3 regions of the Clostridium sp. 1001283B150225_161107_B6 genome follow, and region 2 is predicted to be linked to each of the others. Evidence: predicted binding sites of a transcription regulator. Region 2 holds the regulator's gene; each other region holds the start of a gene.

Region 1 (5,296 bases), on a different contig from region 2:
GTTAATGGCCTGCCAGCCGGTCATCATGGTGCCGTTCGACGGATTCAGGTAATACCAGGTTCCGTCCAGCTTCTGCCATCCTGTGACAATATAGCCCTTGTTGTTGAAATAGTACCATGCCCCGTTAATCTGCTTCCAGCAGGATGCCGGATAACCGCCGGTATCATAGGCATACCACACGCCTGTGCCGTCCTGTTCCCAGTGCCCGCTGCCGCCATAGCGGCCAATCTCATCCTCGTCAATAGACAGGGAACCGGAATCCTCGGACCATTCGCCAGTCTTATTATTGTAGCGGGAAATCGCCCTTACACGGAAGGTATAGTCTCCTTCCCGGTTAAAATAGCCTGCAAAGTTATAGGAGGTTCCTGTGGTGCTCACTGTGGTGACTGTCTTGTCGTTGCGGAGCAGTTTTACATCATAGCTCTTGGCGCCCTCAATCTCCTCCCATTCAGCCGTGGTATCGTTCCACTCCAGGTCCGAAGCACCCTGAAGCTTACCGCCGATGCGTTTCAGCTCAGCGTACACCTCAATGTACTGGCCGTCATCGTAAATCTTTGCCTTCTTAAAATCCGCATTACATCCTGAAAGAGAGAAATGGCTCTTGGATGTGTAAGAGAACTTGTATCCGTCCTTGGCAGACAGCTCCACCTTTACCTCAGGTATGTCGCCTACGGTCCAGGTATCCTGGTCCTCAATATTGGTATACTCGGCAGAATCCACTTCAAATCCGCTGCTGCCCGCCTTAACTGTAATGTCTCCTATCTCATCTCCGCTCTCAGGCGCCTTTGAATAGGAAAAACTCAGCTTGACCGTGTCAATTTTCTTATCTGCCGCCAATGCCGGGAAACTGCCGCCCAATGCCATGGATGCTGCAAGCAGCAGACAGAGATAACTTTTTCTCCTCATAAAACATAACCTCCTCATCTATATTCGCAATTATTTGCTATTATTGCCTATCTTTATTATAAAGTAGAGGTTTCTTTTGTACAATTTAATAATCCTTAAAAGAATATTACATTTTTAGGTATATTGTTCCATGAGTTACAGAAAATTACAAGTCCTGCAGCATTTTCTTGATTTCTATCATTCTGTCACGCAGCCTTGCCGCTTCCTCGAAATTCAGTTCTGCTGCAGCCTGATGCATTTTCTTCTCCAGCTCCTTTGACAGCTTCTTTAACTCCTTCTCGTCCATGGACTCCGGGTCCTTCTTAAAGTGCTTATCATCTGCATCCACTGCCTTGGATATAGCGATTAAATCCCTGACAGCCTTCTTTATGGTGGTAGGAGTGATTCCGTGTTCCTCGTTGTATTTCTGCTGTATCTGGCGCCTTCGGTTCGTTTCCTCGATTGCCACGCGCATGGAATCCGTCACCTTGTCCGCATACATGATTACGTGGCCTTCGCTGTTGCGCGCCGCGCGGCCAACGGTCTGAATCAGTGATGTCTCCGAACGCAGGAATCCCTCCTTATCAGCATCCAGAATAGCCACCAGGGTTATTTCTGGTATATCCAGTCCTTCCCGCAGCAGGTTGATTCCCACCAGGACATCGAACACATCCATTCGCATGTCCCGGATAATTTCAGCCCGCTCCAGGGTATCAATATCCGAGTGGAGATATTTCACCCGGATGCCCACCTCCCTCATATAGTCGGTCAGGTCCTCTGCCATCCGCTTGGTCAGAGTGGTGATAAGCACCTTGTGGCGTGCTTCCACTTCCCTGTTTACCTCAGAAACCAGGTCATCAATCTGGCCCTCCACAGGCCGCACCGAAATTTCCGGGTCTAAAAGCCCTGTGGGACGTATGATTTGTTCCACCCTCATTAACTCATGCTCCGCCTCATAGACAGACGGCGTGGCGGAAACAAACATCATCTGGTTAATTTTAGACTCAAACTCAGAAAACGCCAACGGTCTGTTATCCAGAGCCGACGGTAGCCGGAAGCCGTAATCCACCAGCGTGGTTTTCCTGGACCGGTCCCCTGCATACATTCCCCGTACCTGGGGCAGTGTTATATGTGACTCGTCCACAATAATCAGGAAATCTTCCGGGAAATAATCTATCAGAGTACAGGGCGGTTCCCCTGGCAGGCCGCCGGTCAGATGTCTGGAATAGTTCTCAATGCCTGAACAGAATCCTGTCTCCCGCATCATCTCCACATCAAAGTTGGTCCGTTCCGATATACGCTGGGCCTCCAAAAGCTTATCCTCGCTTTTAAAGAATGCGACCCGTTCCTCCAGCTCCGCCAGAATGTTCTCTGTGGCTTCCATCATCTTCTCCTTTGGCACCACATAATGGGATGCCGGGAAAATAGCCACATGGCCCAGCTGCGCCCTGGTCTCATCGGTCAGCGTATCAATCTCCGATATACGGTCCACCTCGTCCCCAAAGAATTCCACCCGGTAGGCCACACCATCTGAGTACGCAGGATAAATGTCCAGCACATCGCCCCTTACCCGGAACGTTCCCCGCTTAAAGTCCATGTCATTGCGGTCATACTGGATGTCAATGAGCTTGTGGATGACCTCGTCCCTGTCCTTAATCATGCCTGGCCTCAGGGAAATAACCATCTCCTTGTAATCAATGGGGCTGCCCAGACCGTAGATACAGGATACGGAAGCCACGATAATCACATCCTCCCGCTCGGACAGGGCAGCGGTGGCGGAATGGCGCAGCTTGTCTATCTCATCATTAATAGAAGAATCCTTTTCAATGTAGGTGTCCGAGGATGGGACGTAGGCTTCGGGTTGGTAGTAGTCGTAGTAAGACACAAAATACTCCACCGCATTGTTGGGGAAATATTCCTTGAACTCGCTGTAGAGCTGGGCTGCCAATGTTTTGTTGTGGGCAATAATCAGGGTAGGCTTGTTTAGGGCCTGGATGACATTGGCCATCGTGAAAGTCTTGCCGGAACCAGTGACACCAAGCAGGGTCTGGAATTGGTTGCCTTCTTTAAAGCCTTCTACAAGGGCTTCAATTGCCTGCGGCTGGTCGCCGGTGGGCTGGTATTCGGATACTAGTTCAAAATGGTCCATATGGGATTCCTTTCTCACTTTTATTTTGAAAAACATTTCATCTTTTATCGTTACCGAAATGTTTTATATATGTTTCACATGTTAGATACCTCTGTCTATGACACTGTCTTTTGCCATTATACCAAAGTATAAAATAAAAGTACAGAGCAAAACCGAATGTTTGTTCTGTACCCTTATATTACCATCTGAAACCCTGCCTTTTCTCCTGCCTGCCCCCATAGGTTACATCATACTCAGGTCATATCATCCCTAAGCGCATCCATAATATTCTCCTTCCTAATCTTTCCCGCAGCATACACAATCGTAATGAAAACAACAAGAAATACCCCCAGTACGCTGACTGCCATGGTACCCCATGGAAATGCAAAGGCAAAATCATCCAGCCGTTCCACGGTTGTCATTCCCTTGTAAATCAGCCATGAAATCAGTCCCGATATGGGAATCCCCCACATAAGCGTCCTCATACCGTAAAAAGCACATTCAAAATACATCATTTTGTTGAAATCACGGTCAGACATTCCCACGGAGCGAAGCATGGCAAGCTCACGCCGCCGGAGCCGGATATTGGTTGATATAGTATTGAACACATTGGCAACTGCAATCAGGGATATCATAGTAACAAAAACATAGGTAAATACATCCACCACAAAGGTGGCGCTGCGAAACAGGTCAACAGCGGAGGACAGATTGAGAAGCACATAGCCGGAGGAAATTCCCTGCTCATCAATCATTGACTGCATCTGCTCCATGGACTGTGACGGTCTTTCCGACCAAAAGGTCATACCATACGTCTGCGGCTGACCCGGCAGTTCAAACTGCGGTTTCATCTGCCACGGTATCACCGCCATAAAATGATAAGCAGGCATTGGCGCAGATGAATCCCTGGGCAGCGGGTCCAGCGGGTAGGAATCCACAAAGGTGGCCTCCATCATTTTCTCCTGTTCCCCTGAATCAGAGATAAGAGTGAAGTTCATGGTACTGTTTGTAAAACAGGTGGTATGGTCGGTTGTGTCTGCCCCCACTATCAGAACCTTGGCCTCCAATCCGCTGTACTGTGACTCATCCAGTCCAAGGCTTTTAATAAAATCATAATATACAGAATCCTCAATAAACTGTATATCCAGAGGGAATTCCAGCCGTTCCCCCAAGCTCTGCTCTCCTGAAGTCCCTTCCCCCATAGCTCTCCGGTAATCCTCCGAAAAATCCTCCGGAAAATCCCCGGTCGCGCAGCGGCAGGCCTGATTGGACTGATAGGTACTCCTGTAAACACGGCCGGCGTTTTTCAGTCTTCCGTACAGTGAGAACATTTCCTCTTCCCCCATTTCATGTGTATAAAAGGAAATATCGCCGTCCATTTCAACTGTGTATTCTTTTGCAAGACGTTTCAAAGTGGTTCCAAAAGCACTGCCCGATACAAGCAGCACAACACTCAGTGTAAGGGACAGGACAACACTGCGGTAGCGCCTTTTATTTCTCTTAAAATTCCTCAGGGCCAGGGTCCCCTCCACTCCCCAGATTCGCTGTACCAGCCCTGAGGTGTTCACTGCCCCGGATTGTATTTTTATCTCGCCTGTCTGTCGGATGCAGTCCATCACCGGAGTTGCGGCAGCCTTCCTGGCCGGAATATAAGCTGAAATCAGCACTGTAACCAGACTGACAGCCGCTGCTGCAATAAGTGCAGGAACAGACACCGCCAGGGACAGCGGTACCGTACTGTTGATAATCGTACTGAAATTGTCTGCAACAACAGGGAGTATCAGCCCGATACTGCCTATGCCTGCCAAAATACCAGCGGGTACGCCTGCCATACCCACACATAATCCCTCAAACAGCACCGAATTCCTCAGCTGCCTGGCCGTGGCACCCACCGACATGAGAATGCCAAACTGGTGTGTACGTTCATTGAGGGAAATGTTAAAAGAATTATAAATCAGGAAAATAGAACCCAGCATAACAATAGCAGTCAGAATACTGCTGACAGTGTACAAAAGCGTATTAAACAGCTTATTATCCGAAGCCCCCATAAAGCGCAGCACATCATCATTGAGGGCATATTCCTTTGTTTTGTCCATACCTGACGTGTAATTCCTGACATTTCGGGGATTCTTAAGGGTAACAAAAAGGCTGAAGCTGTCCTCCCGTCCCTCTGTATCTGACTTTGTAATCAGGGTATATCCCGGCGCAGCGTGTTCCTCAAATCCCGGCCGTTCACAGATACCCACAACCGTGTATGTTTCCTCAGCCGTGTTTACCAGATGTTCT
Region 2 (5,296 bases):
CCTACACCTGCATGAATCTTGCCATGCGCTACGGTTTCGACCTGGACAAGGCGGAGCTGGCCGGACTGATGCATGACTGCGGGAAACGGTATTCGGATGATATCATATTAAAAAAATGTTTGAAACATGGTCTGGAAGTGACGGATGCAGAGTACAAGGCCCTGCCCGTGCTTCATGCAAAATACGGGGAATGGCTGGCAGAGCACAAGTACCAGATTACGGACCCGGAAATCCTGGATGCCATTGGCTGCCATACCACCGGCAGGCCGGACATGACAATCCTGGATAAAATCCTCTATATAGCGGATTATATAGAACCCAGGCGCTACAAGGCCGAGAATCTGCCGGTAATAAGGCGGATGGCCTATGAGGACCTGGATGAGACCATGTATGCCATATTGGCGGGAACCCTGGATTATCTGGAAAAAAAGGGCGGAAGCATTGACCCTATGACGGAGCAGGCATATGAATATTTTAAGAAAGTGAAAGGAGAACGCGATGAACTCAAAAGAAATGGTGAAACTGGCATATCAGGCTCTCAGCGATAAAAAGGGGGAGGACATCAAAATCATTGATATCCAGTCCGTATCCGTCCTGGCGGATTATTTTATAATTGCTGACGGAAGCAATGCCAACCAGGTGCAGGCCATGGCTGATAATGTGGAAGAAATCCTGGAAAAGGCCGGCTGTGAGTGCAAGCAGATTGAGGGCTACCAGAATGCAAACTGGATTCTGATGGATTACAAGGATGTAATTGTCCACATCTTCTGCAGGGAAGACAGGTTGTTCTACGATTTGGAGCGAATCTGGAGGGATGGAAAGACGTTTGTGGATGTGAACGAGCTGTAATCAATAGGAACTGAAACTAGTTGGGAAACGATAAGAACGGATATACGAAGTCTGCCTGTATGGGACTTCTGTATATCCGTTCTTTCTGTGGGGGGTATAAAAGGCACCCGCGCCTACATCATGCGGACCAGTCCAATCACCTTGCCCAGTATCTCCACGGAATCCGTAATAATGGGCTCCATGGCGTCGTTCTCAGGCTGGAGGCGGTAATGCCCGTTCTCCTTATAAAAACGTTTGACAGTGGCTGAGTCATCTACCAGGGCCACCACAATCTCTCCGTTGGCAGCAGTGGGACACTGCTCCACAATCAGCTTGTCGCCGGGCAGGATTCCGGCGCCCACCATGCTTTCTCCCTTGACCGTCAGCATGAACGTCTCCGCGTTGGGAAGAATCTCTGCAGGAAATGGGAAGTAATCCTCAATCCGCTCCTCTGCAAGGATGGGTTCTCCGGCGGCAACGGTTCCGATAAGAGGTATGTTTACCATCTCTCTGCGGTTAAAGTTGAAGGTGTCGTCTAAAATCTCAATGGTCCTGGGTTTGGTGGGGTCACGCCGTATGTAGCCCTTTTCCTCCAGGGAGGACAGATGGGAGTGGACGGAAGAGGTGGACTTTAAATGTACTGCCTCGCAAATCTCCCGCACAGCCGGCGGATATCCCTTCTTTAAAATGGTATCTTTGATGTATTCTAAAATCTCCTGCTGCTTAGAAGTAATTTTATCCTGTGCCATAATCAACCTCCTGCGTTTTCTATATTTATAGTAACATATGTTCGATGAAAATGCAAACCTTTGTTCGTTTTTTTGCCTGCAGCCCTTGACAAACATTTGTTCTGGTAGTATAGTATGAATATACAAAAGAACAGACGTTCTGTATTGCGCGCAAGAAGGAACCGCCTCAGGGAGGTTGCCATATGAGAGTGAGAAAGAGAAGGTTGACAGCTACATGTTTTACGGTTTTACTGTTTGTTTCCATTATTATGGGACGCACCATGTTTACTTCCATGGCTAAGGAGGAGGGGAACAGGACCACTCCCTATTATAAGAGTGTCCGTATCCAGGAAGGTGACAGTCTGTGGGGGATTGCCAGCCAGTACAGGGAGGGCAGTTCCATGAGTATGGACGAGTATGTGAGTCAGCTCAAGCAGATGAATGGACTGAAGAAGGACACCATCCATGCAGGGCAGTATCTGACTGTGGTGTATTTTGAGTAAACAATACCAGCCTGCGGACATATAATATATATAGAAAGAAAGACATCTGAAAAGAAAGACATTTAAATGAAATATGTCAAAAACCTTTGGGGATATCCGGCCGGCTCCAAGGGTTTTTATTGTCTTGCAGGTATTATCTTCATACGGCTTTCTCCTGCGTTTCGGTTACATTTTCACCCGGAAATTTCCAAAAGTTCCAGATTATATAATTTTATAACCTTTTATTGTGCAAAATGATACAAATTTCTTTCTTGACGTTAAGATGCTGTGAAAATCAATCATATGTGTCGTGATATAATATACAAATTATAAAATAAAATGGGCCGGGATTTGTTACATTTTCATTTTCATAACATTTATATTATCAATTTATAAATAATATGTATTTGAAATTATTAAACCAGATGACTATAATAGGCAAAAGCAAACGAGAAGAGAAAGGGGGTTGTTTAGTATGAACGGTTTAGTGGAATCACTGATGGAAGAGCTTAACTGCAATGTGGTGTTCACCATACCGCTGTTCGGCGGTATTGATGTGATGGAATCCGTGGTGGTGACGTGGATTATCATGGCAATTATGATGGCGGCTTCCCTGATACTGGTCCATGGCCTAAAGGTAAGGAACATAAGCAAAAAGCAGGCTGCCCTGGAAAGCGGCATGTCCTTTATCTATGATTTCTTTGAAGGGCTTTTGGGAAAGGAAGGCAGGGATTATATACCCTATCTGATTACCGTGGTGATATACATAGGAATCGCCAATATGATTGGACTTCTTGGCTTCAAGTCGCCGACCAAGGATTTGAATGTGACTGTTTCCCTGGCTGTGATGAGTATCGTGCTGGTGGAAGTGGCCGGCATCCGCAGGAAGGGTATCAAGGGATGGATAAAAAGCTTTGCGGAGCCCATTGCCATCATAGCGCCAATCAATGTGCTGGAGCTGTTTATACGGCCATTGTCCCTGTGCATGCGGTTGTTCGGCAACGTGCTGGGCGCCATTGTTGTCATGGCGCTTATCAAGCATCTGCTGCCGCTTATTGTGCCGCTGCCATTCAGCTTCTATTTTGATATATTTGACGGAGTGATACAGGCATATGTGTTTGTGTTCCTCACATCATTATATATAAAAGAAGCCATTGAGGATTAAGTTTGCAGCCTTATGGAAAAAGAAAAAATTGAGAGAAAAAGGAGAGTCTTATTATGACAGGATTAATCGCATTAGGAGCAGGTGTTGCAGTTATTACAGGTGTTGGAGCAGGTATTGGTATTGGTCTGGCCACCTCCAAGGCAGTGGACGCCATTGCAAGACAGCCTGAGGCAGACGGCAAGATTACCAAGGCGCTGCTGCTGGGATGCGCCCTCGCTGAGGCAACCGCTATTTACGGCTTTGTCATCGGCCTTTTAATCATTCTGTTTTTAAAATAATTTACAGCAGGAAGGCGGCTTAATATGTTAAATTTAAACATTTGGAATGTAGCCTTTACGGTTATCAACCTTCTGGTTTTATACCTGTTCATGAAGCACTTCCTGATTGGTCCGGTGCGCAGGATACTGGATGAGAGGCAGCAGATGATTGAGCACGACCTGGACGAAGCAAAGAACAGGGAGACGGAAGCCTGCCGGATGAAAGAGCAGTACCAGGCTTCCATCGGCAATGCGGACCAGGAAGCTTCCAGAATCATCGAGGATGCCAGGAACAGGGCTGCCGCGGAGTATGAGAAGATTCTGGCCCAGGCCAGGGCAGACGCTGCCAGGAAGATGGAGGAAGCGGACAGAACCATTGCCCTGGAGCGCGAGAAGGCCATGAATGACTTAAAGGCCGGTGTGGCCGGTCTGGCCATGACAGCTGCCGCCAGGTTAATCAGCGAGCAGAGCGGACCGGACGGCGACAGGAACCTATACAACCGCTTTTTAGCAGAATCAGGTGAAGGAAATGACTGAGACAGCCAGGATGTATGCCATTGTTTTATATGAGCTGGGCATACCGGAAGAAATGGTCAGGAAGGCGGCAGAGCTGCTTAAGGAGAATCCGGAACTTCCGGAGGTGCTAATAAGCCCGGTGGTTCCCGCGAAAAGTAAGCATGCCGTGATTGAGAAGGTGTTCAGGGAACCCGAGTTTTCTGCATTGATGGTACGTTTTTTAAAAAAGGCTTGTGATGCGGGATGCATCGGACAGACAGAGGAGATAGCAGCGGCCAGAGATGCCTATGCCCGGAAGAAGGCAGGCATCATGGAAGCGCAGCTTCACTATGTTACCATGCCGGGTGCGGCCCAGATTACAGGAATAAAGCAGTTTCTGTGCAGAAAATATAAGAAAAAAGATGTGAACATCCGATTGGTGAACCAGCCGGACCTGATGGGCGGTTTTGTCCTGAAGGCCGGGGATACAGAATATGATTACAGCCTGAAGGGGCAGCTTTTAAGGCTCCGCGGGGCTGTGGTAAGATAGGAGTCTTGATATGAGCACAATCAGTTCCCAGGAAATCATCTCCATCATTAAGAGCGAGATTGAGAATTTTGACATGCATGCCGGACAGGAACAGGAAACTGGTTCTGTTATCTGGGTAGGAGACGGCATAGCAATCGTATACGGCATTGAACATGCCATGTACGGGGAAATCGTAATATTTGAAAATGGTGTCAAGGGAATGGTCCAGGACATCCGTAAGAATGAGATTGGCTGTATTCTTTTTGGTAAGGATACAGGAGTGGGCCAGGGCACCAAGGTGGTCCGTACCAGGAAAAGGGCGGGCGTACCTGTGGGAAACGGATTCTTGGGAAGGGTGGTCAACGCCCTGGGAGAACCCATTGACGGACTGGGCCCTGTAAAGGAAGAGGATTACCGGCCGGTGGAGGAGGAAGCTCCCGGCATCGTGGACAGAAAGTCAGTGGGTGTTCCCATGGAGACAGGTATCCTGGCCATTGATTCCATGTTCCCCATAGGCCGCGGCCAGAGGGAATTAATCATAGGGGACCGTCAGACAGGCAAGACCTCCATTGCCATGGATACCATTCTGAACCAAAAGGGCAAGGATGTGGTCTGCATCTATGTTGCCATTGGCCAGAAGGCATCCACCGTGGCAAAGCTGGTTTCCACCCTTAAGAAGAACGACGCCATGGGCTACACCATTGTCATGTCCTCCACGGCCAGCGAGGCAGCGCCTCTTCAGTACATAGCCCCCTATGCAGGGACTGCCATGGCTGAATATTTTATGCATCAGGGAAGGGATGTTTTGATTG
Region 3 (5,296 bases), on a different contig from region 2:
TGCCGGGCGGCAGGAGACATTCCATATCCTCAGGCAGCCCGGCCGTAAAATCCATGGATTCTCCTGTAATGGGATGTTCAAACATCAGACGATAAGAGTGGAGTGGCTGCCGGCTGATATAGCGGTAATCCGGACAATATAGGAAGTCTCCGGGAAGGGGATGTCCAATGGACCTCATATGGACCCGTATCTGGTGTGTCCTGCCTGTTTCCAGGCTGAGACTCACCAGGGACAGGTCCCTTTCTTTGTTATAAAGAAGGGTACGGTAATGGGTGACAGCCCTTTCTCCTGTCTCCGGGTCCACCCTGCGCTCAATGGTAGAACCCTCCACCCTGGCGATGGGGCTGTCAATGGTACCTTCCTCCGGGGCATGACCAAGGACAATGGCCCTGTACTCACGTCTGATTCGCCTTCCAATCATCTGTTCTGATAAGATGCAGGCACTGAGCATGTGTCTGGCCAGGACCAGCAGGCCGGTGGTATCCCTGTCCAGGCGGTTGATGACCCTGTAAGTAAATGGCTCCCCTCTTTCATGGAAATACCAGGAAACAGCATTGGCCAGGGTATTGTCGCGGTGGCCCTGGGAAGGATGGATGGGCACGCCCGCATCCTTATTGATGACCAGTATGTCCTCATCCTCATACACAATGGAGAGAGGAAGCTTTACCGGCACAATGTTCTCCGAATCCTCCTCTTCAGGCAGCGTCACCTCCAATGTCTCCCCGGTCTTAAGCCGGTAACCTGCGTACACCGGGGTTCCCTCCACGTAAAGCCCCCGACCTGCCTTAATGCGCACCAACAGCCGGCGGGAAAATCCTCTTGCCCTTAAAAACCGTCCGATATCAACTCCATTCTGCCCTTCTCCAATGGTATAACATATAACTCTCCGTCTCATGTCCATTCCTCAACTCTGTTTTTCTGATATACTCCCATCACCTTTTGCGCAGGATATTAATTCAAATGCTTCTTCTTGCTGGCAGCATGGTCCACAATAGCATCCTTTCGCAGGAAGCTGGCCCGCTTTACGCTGTCAATTCCATATTTGCTGCGTATGGCATCCACAGCTTTTTCAAAATCCTTTTTCTTCTGGAGACTTGGGTCGTCAAAGAGGCTCATCTGTGAGAACCCGTCATCGGAAATCTTGCCGGCACGCACCCCCATAAGCCGCAGAGGCGTCATGTTCCAGGATTCTTTAAGCAGGCGGCAGGAATACTCATAAATAACAGAGGTGGAGTCCGTTGGTTCCGGTATGGCCATCTGGTGGGACTGATTCCTGAACTCCCAGTCCCGCAGCTCCACGCAGACATTATTGCACAGCACATGGTCCGCCCTCAGCCTGGCGCCCACAGTCTCACAGAGGGAGAGCAGGACCTGGCAGGCGCTTTCATAGTCGGATATATCCCTGGAAAGGGTGATGCTGTTTCCATATGCTTTATTTACCGGCTCTTTTTCAGCCACAGGGTCCCGGTCAATTCCATTGGCATACTGGTGGATGAGGACTGCATATTTTTCTCCCAAATGGGACTTAAGCACCTCCAGGTTGCAGCCGGCCAGCTGCCCGATGGTATGTAATCCCAGGTTTTCCATCTTCCGCTGGGCAGCGCCTCCCACAAAAAACAATTCCCGTATAGGCAGGGGCCACATCTTATCAGGCACCTCCTGGGGAAACAGGGTATGGCATTTATCCGGTTTCTCAAAGTCGGAGGCCATCTTGGCCAGAAGCTTGTTGGTGGAGATTCCGATATTTACCGTGAATCCCAGTTCCTTTTTGATGCGTTCCCGAATTTCATTGGCCACCTTCAGGGGGCTGCCAAAGAGATGGATGGTGCCGGTCATATCCAGGAAAATCTCATCAATGCTGAACCTTTCATGGTCCGGTGTGTATTGTTCCAGAAGCTCCATCATGCGCCGGGAGCACTTAATATAAAAATCAAACCGGGAGGGAACAACCACCAGTTCCGGGCACTTGCGCATGGCCTGGACCAGGGGTTCCCCGGTGGTGACCCCATACTTCCTGGCCAAAGGAGACTTGGCCAGAACAATTCCATGACGCGACTTGGCATCCCCGCCAACCGCAGAAGCAATGGTCCTCAAATCCAGGGCCTCCGGGTCCTGGGATAGCCGGTACACACATTCCCAGCTCAAAAATGCTGAATTCACATCAATATGAAAAATAAGACGCTCTCCCTGTCCCATCATAAAACACCGGCCTTTCAGGTTTTAGTTTGTTTATAGATATCATAGCAGAATATGTGTTCGGGGGCAAGAGGGATATGGGGCGGGAGAGGGGACGGGGATGGGGATGGGAGGAGGATTGGCGTTTGGTTGCACCCCACAACCATACCCTTTCAATCCATTTTCTCAGTAATATTCATTTTCCATCAGGAATACTATTAAAATAAAGCCAACTAGGCGGCGTCGCTTATGAAGCATTGGATTTTTTCGGTAATTTTGATTATTTCACTGGCCTGTACGCAGATATATGCGGCGGCAGACAGTTGGGCAGCGGTACCTGTGCGGGAAGAAGTGCAGGAGGGTCAGGAATGGGAGGCCCGGGAACAGCAGGTGCAGACGCTGGGAGCCCAGGTGCGGGAGGTCCGGGTGCAGGGGGACGGACTGAAGGAGGCTGCGGCGGTGAAGGGAACAGCGGGCGCCGCAGGGGCCGGGGAGACGGCGGGGGAAGGGGATTTCCTGAAGCTGTATGCCCAGTCGGCTGTGCTTATGGATGGAGATACCGGCAGGATACTGTATGGGAAGGGACGGGATATCATCCGGCCCATGGCCAGCACCACGAAAATTATGACCTGCATCCTGGCGCTGGAGGCAGGGAAGGGGGAGGAGACGGTGAAGGCGTCTTCCAATGCGGCTTCCCAGCCCAAGGTGCATCTGGGGGTGCGGGAAGGGGAGGAGTACAGGCTGGAGGACCTTTTGTATGCCCTGATGCTGGAATCCTACAATGATGCGGCTGTGATGATAGCGGAGCACATAGGGGGCAGCGTGGAGGGATTTGCTTCCATGATGAATGAGAAGGCGGCCGGGCTGGAATGCCGGGATACGTATTTTATTACGCCCAACGGGCTGGACGGGGTGAAGACGGATGAGCAGGGGAAGGAGCACATCCATTCGACCACTGCCTCTGATTTGGCGAGGATTATGCGGTATTGTGTGACGGAGTCGCCTGCCAAGGATGAATTTTTAAAGATAACACAGACGCAGAACCACTATTTTACGGATGCAGCGGGGAAGCGCTCCTTTAACTGCAATAATCATAATGCGTTTTTGACTATGATGGAGGGAGTGCTGTCAGGAAAGACTGGATTTACCGGAGGCGCCGGTTATTCCTATGTGGGGGCCATGGAAAATCAGGGAAGGACTTATGTCATTGCTCTTCTGGGCTGCGGTTGGCCGCCTCATAAGACATACAAATGGTCGGATGCAAGAAAGCTCTATAATTACGGATTGGAGCATTTTAAGATGAAGGATGTGTTCCGGGAGGAAACCTTTGCAGGAGTTCCAGTGGCAGGAGGACTGTGCTGGAAGGAAGGAGAAGGCGCCACGGACCAGGTGGAGCTTTCCATGATGCTTAAGCCGGATGATATGCATCTGACACTGCTGATGGGAGAGGGGGAACAGGTTCAGGTAAAAAAGAAGGTTCCTTCTATATTAATGGCTCCGGTCAGGGAGGGGCAGCAGGTGGGCAGCGTGGATTATTACCTGGGAGATGTGCTGGTAAGAAAGTACCCTGTCTATGCATTGCAGGGCGTGGAGAAGCTGAATCTGAGGCGTGCCGCGGACCGCGTGCTGGATTTGTTTCTATGCAGATGACGGGAATGAATTTTCAAACAGCCCCTGGTACGGCAGAAAGGGGAAACAGACCTTTGGATAAGAGGATGGGAAGGGTGTTTTAAGGGGCTTTGGGCAGAATATGCCAGGATTTGCCACATTATTTAATCTTTTCTTACAAATTTTTGTATTATGTGAAGTTTCCGCCGTTCTTGTTGACATATGAACGCTTTTGTCATTATAATAGGGTTAATGTCATAAAATAGAAATTCATACGAATTCTGGATATGAATGAAGATACAGGAGATTTTTACATAATGAAGGGAAAAAAGTTAAAAAGGGGCCTGGCGATTGTGCTGGGACTGATGCTGGCAGTTGAGCTTCCGGCATCTGTGGCAGCGCCTTTTAAAATGTTTGATTCCTATGCATATACAGGGGCGGCCACGGTTAAGGCCACCTCTTTGAATGTACGCAGCGGGGCCGGCACCGGTTATTCCTCGGTGGGCAGGCTTGCGGCGGGAGCAGCGGTTACCGTTATCGGAGAGCAGCGCGGAACAGACGGCAATACATGGTATCAGATTCAATACACAGGCACAGGCGGTGCCGTGAACACCGGCTATGTCTCGTCACTTTACATCAGGCTTCCGGTGGCCTATACCACGGATTCTAATTTTGAAGCATATCTCACCTCACAGGGATTTCCGGAGAGTTATAAGAACGGGCTCAGGCAGCTTCACGCCCAGTACCCTAATTGGGTATTCAAGGCCAAGAACACAGGCCTGGACTGGAACACGGTCATTGAAAATGAGTCTGTGCTGGGGCGCAACCTTGTGGCCACAGGCAGTGTTTCTTCCTGGAAATCGGTTGCCAACGGAGCCTATAACTGGGACAACAGCACCTGGACAGGATTTGACGGCAGCAACTGGGTGGCTGCTTCCGAGGATATTATAAGGTATTACATGGACCCCAGGAACTTTCTGGATGAGACCTATGTGTTCCAGTTCCTCAACCATGAATATGATGCAAATACCCAGACAAAGGAAGGACTGAACAGTCTTATATCCGGCTCCTTCCTGTCAGGGACAACGAATTCCACGGGAACAGGGGGAAGTGATTTTTCCAGCGGACCAGGGGCTTCCTCGGAAGGACCCGGGTCAGGCAGTTCCGGTTCATCGGGCGGCTCCTCAGGTTCCTCCAAAGGGCCTGGCCGCAGCAGTACCTATGAGGATACACAGCATGGACCGGGAGTCTCCGGTTCCTCCGGCGGCTCAGGGGCGGCAGCCGTCTCTCCGGGAGGAAGCGGTTCCTCCGAAAGCAGTTCCTCAGGGGGAAGCAGTCCTTCGGGGAGCGGCGGTGAAGTGAGCCTGGAGCCGCCTCACGCATCCATTGAGCGCAGGGAGCGCAATGTGGTGGCTACCAGCGTAAGCCTGGTGGCTCCGGGACAGGACAGCTCCGGCAGCACCAATGGTCCCTCGCCCTCCGGACAGAGCGGCGGCAGCTCTTCCAGCGGCCC

The links. The regulator LexA, encoded in region 2, represses DNA repair genes until DNA is damaged. The targets are predictions, from matches to a motif close to CNAACANNTGTTNG.
Region 1: the regulator LexA is predicted to act here: its motif matches at 3,188-3,201, upstream of uvrB (excinuclease ABC subunit UvrB).
Region 3: the regulator LexA is predicted to act here: its motif matches at 2,246-2,259, upstream of I2H39_RS11755 (DNA polymerase IV).

Annotation. Positions count from the first base shown of each region.
Region 1 is NZ_JADNMD010000016.1:29,210-34,505, reverse strand. Features, by position in the region: gene I2H39_RS25735 (N-acetylmuramoyl-L-alanine amidase family protein) at 1-906, opposite strand, end outside; gene uvrB (excinuclease ABC subunit UvrB) at 1,052-3,034, opposite strand; gene I2H39_RS25725 (ABC transporter permease) at 3,268-5,296, opposite strand, start outside.
Region 2 is NZ_JADNMD010000001.1:130,107-135,402, forward strand. Features, by position in the region: gene yqeK (bis(5'-nucleosyl)-tetraphosphatase (symmetrical) YqeK) at 1-548, shown strand, start outside; gene rsfS (ribosome silencing factor) at 499-849, shown strand; gene lexA (transcriptional repressor LexA) at 963-1,577, opposite strand; gene I2H39_RS00655 (LysM peptidoglycan-binding domain-containing protein) at 1,760-2,059, shown strand; gene I2H39_RS00660 (F0F1 ATP synthase subunit A) at 2,514-3,203, shown strand; gene atpE (ATP synthase F0 subunit C) at 3,257-3,481, shown strand; gene atpF (F0F1 ATP synthase subunit B) at 3,506-3,997, shown strand; gene atpH (ATP synthase F1 subunit delta) at 3,990-4,505, shown strand; gene atpA (F0F1 ATP synthase subunit alpha) at 4,516-5,296, shown strand, end outside.
Region 3 is NZ_JADNMD010000004.1:83,421-88,716, forward strand. Features, by position in the region: gene I2H39_RS11750 (RluA family pseudouridine synthase) at 1-895, opposite strand, end outside; gene I2H39_RS11755 (DNA polymerase IV) at 952-2,196, opposite strand; gene I2H39_RS11760 (D-alanyl-D-alanine carboxypeptidase family protein) at 2,425-3,825, shown strand; gene I2H39_RS11765 (SH3 domain-containing protein) at 4,101-5,296, shown strand, end outside.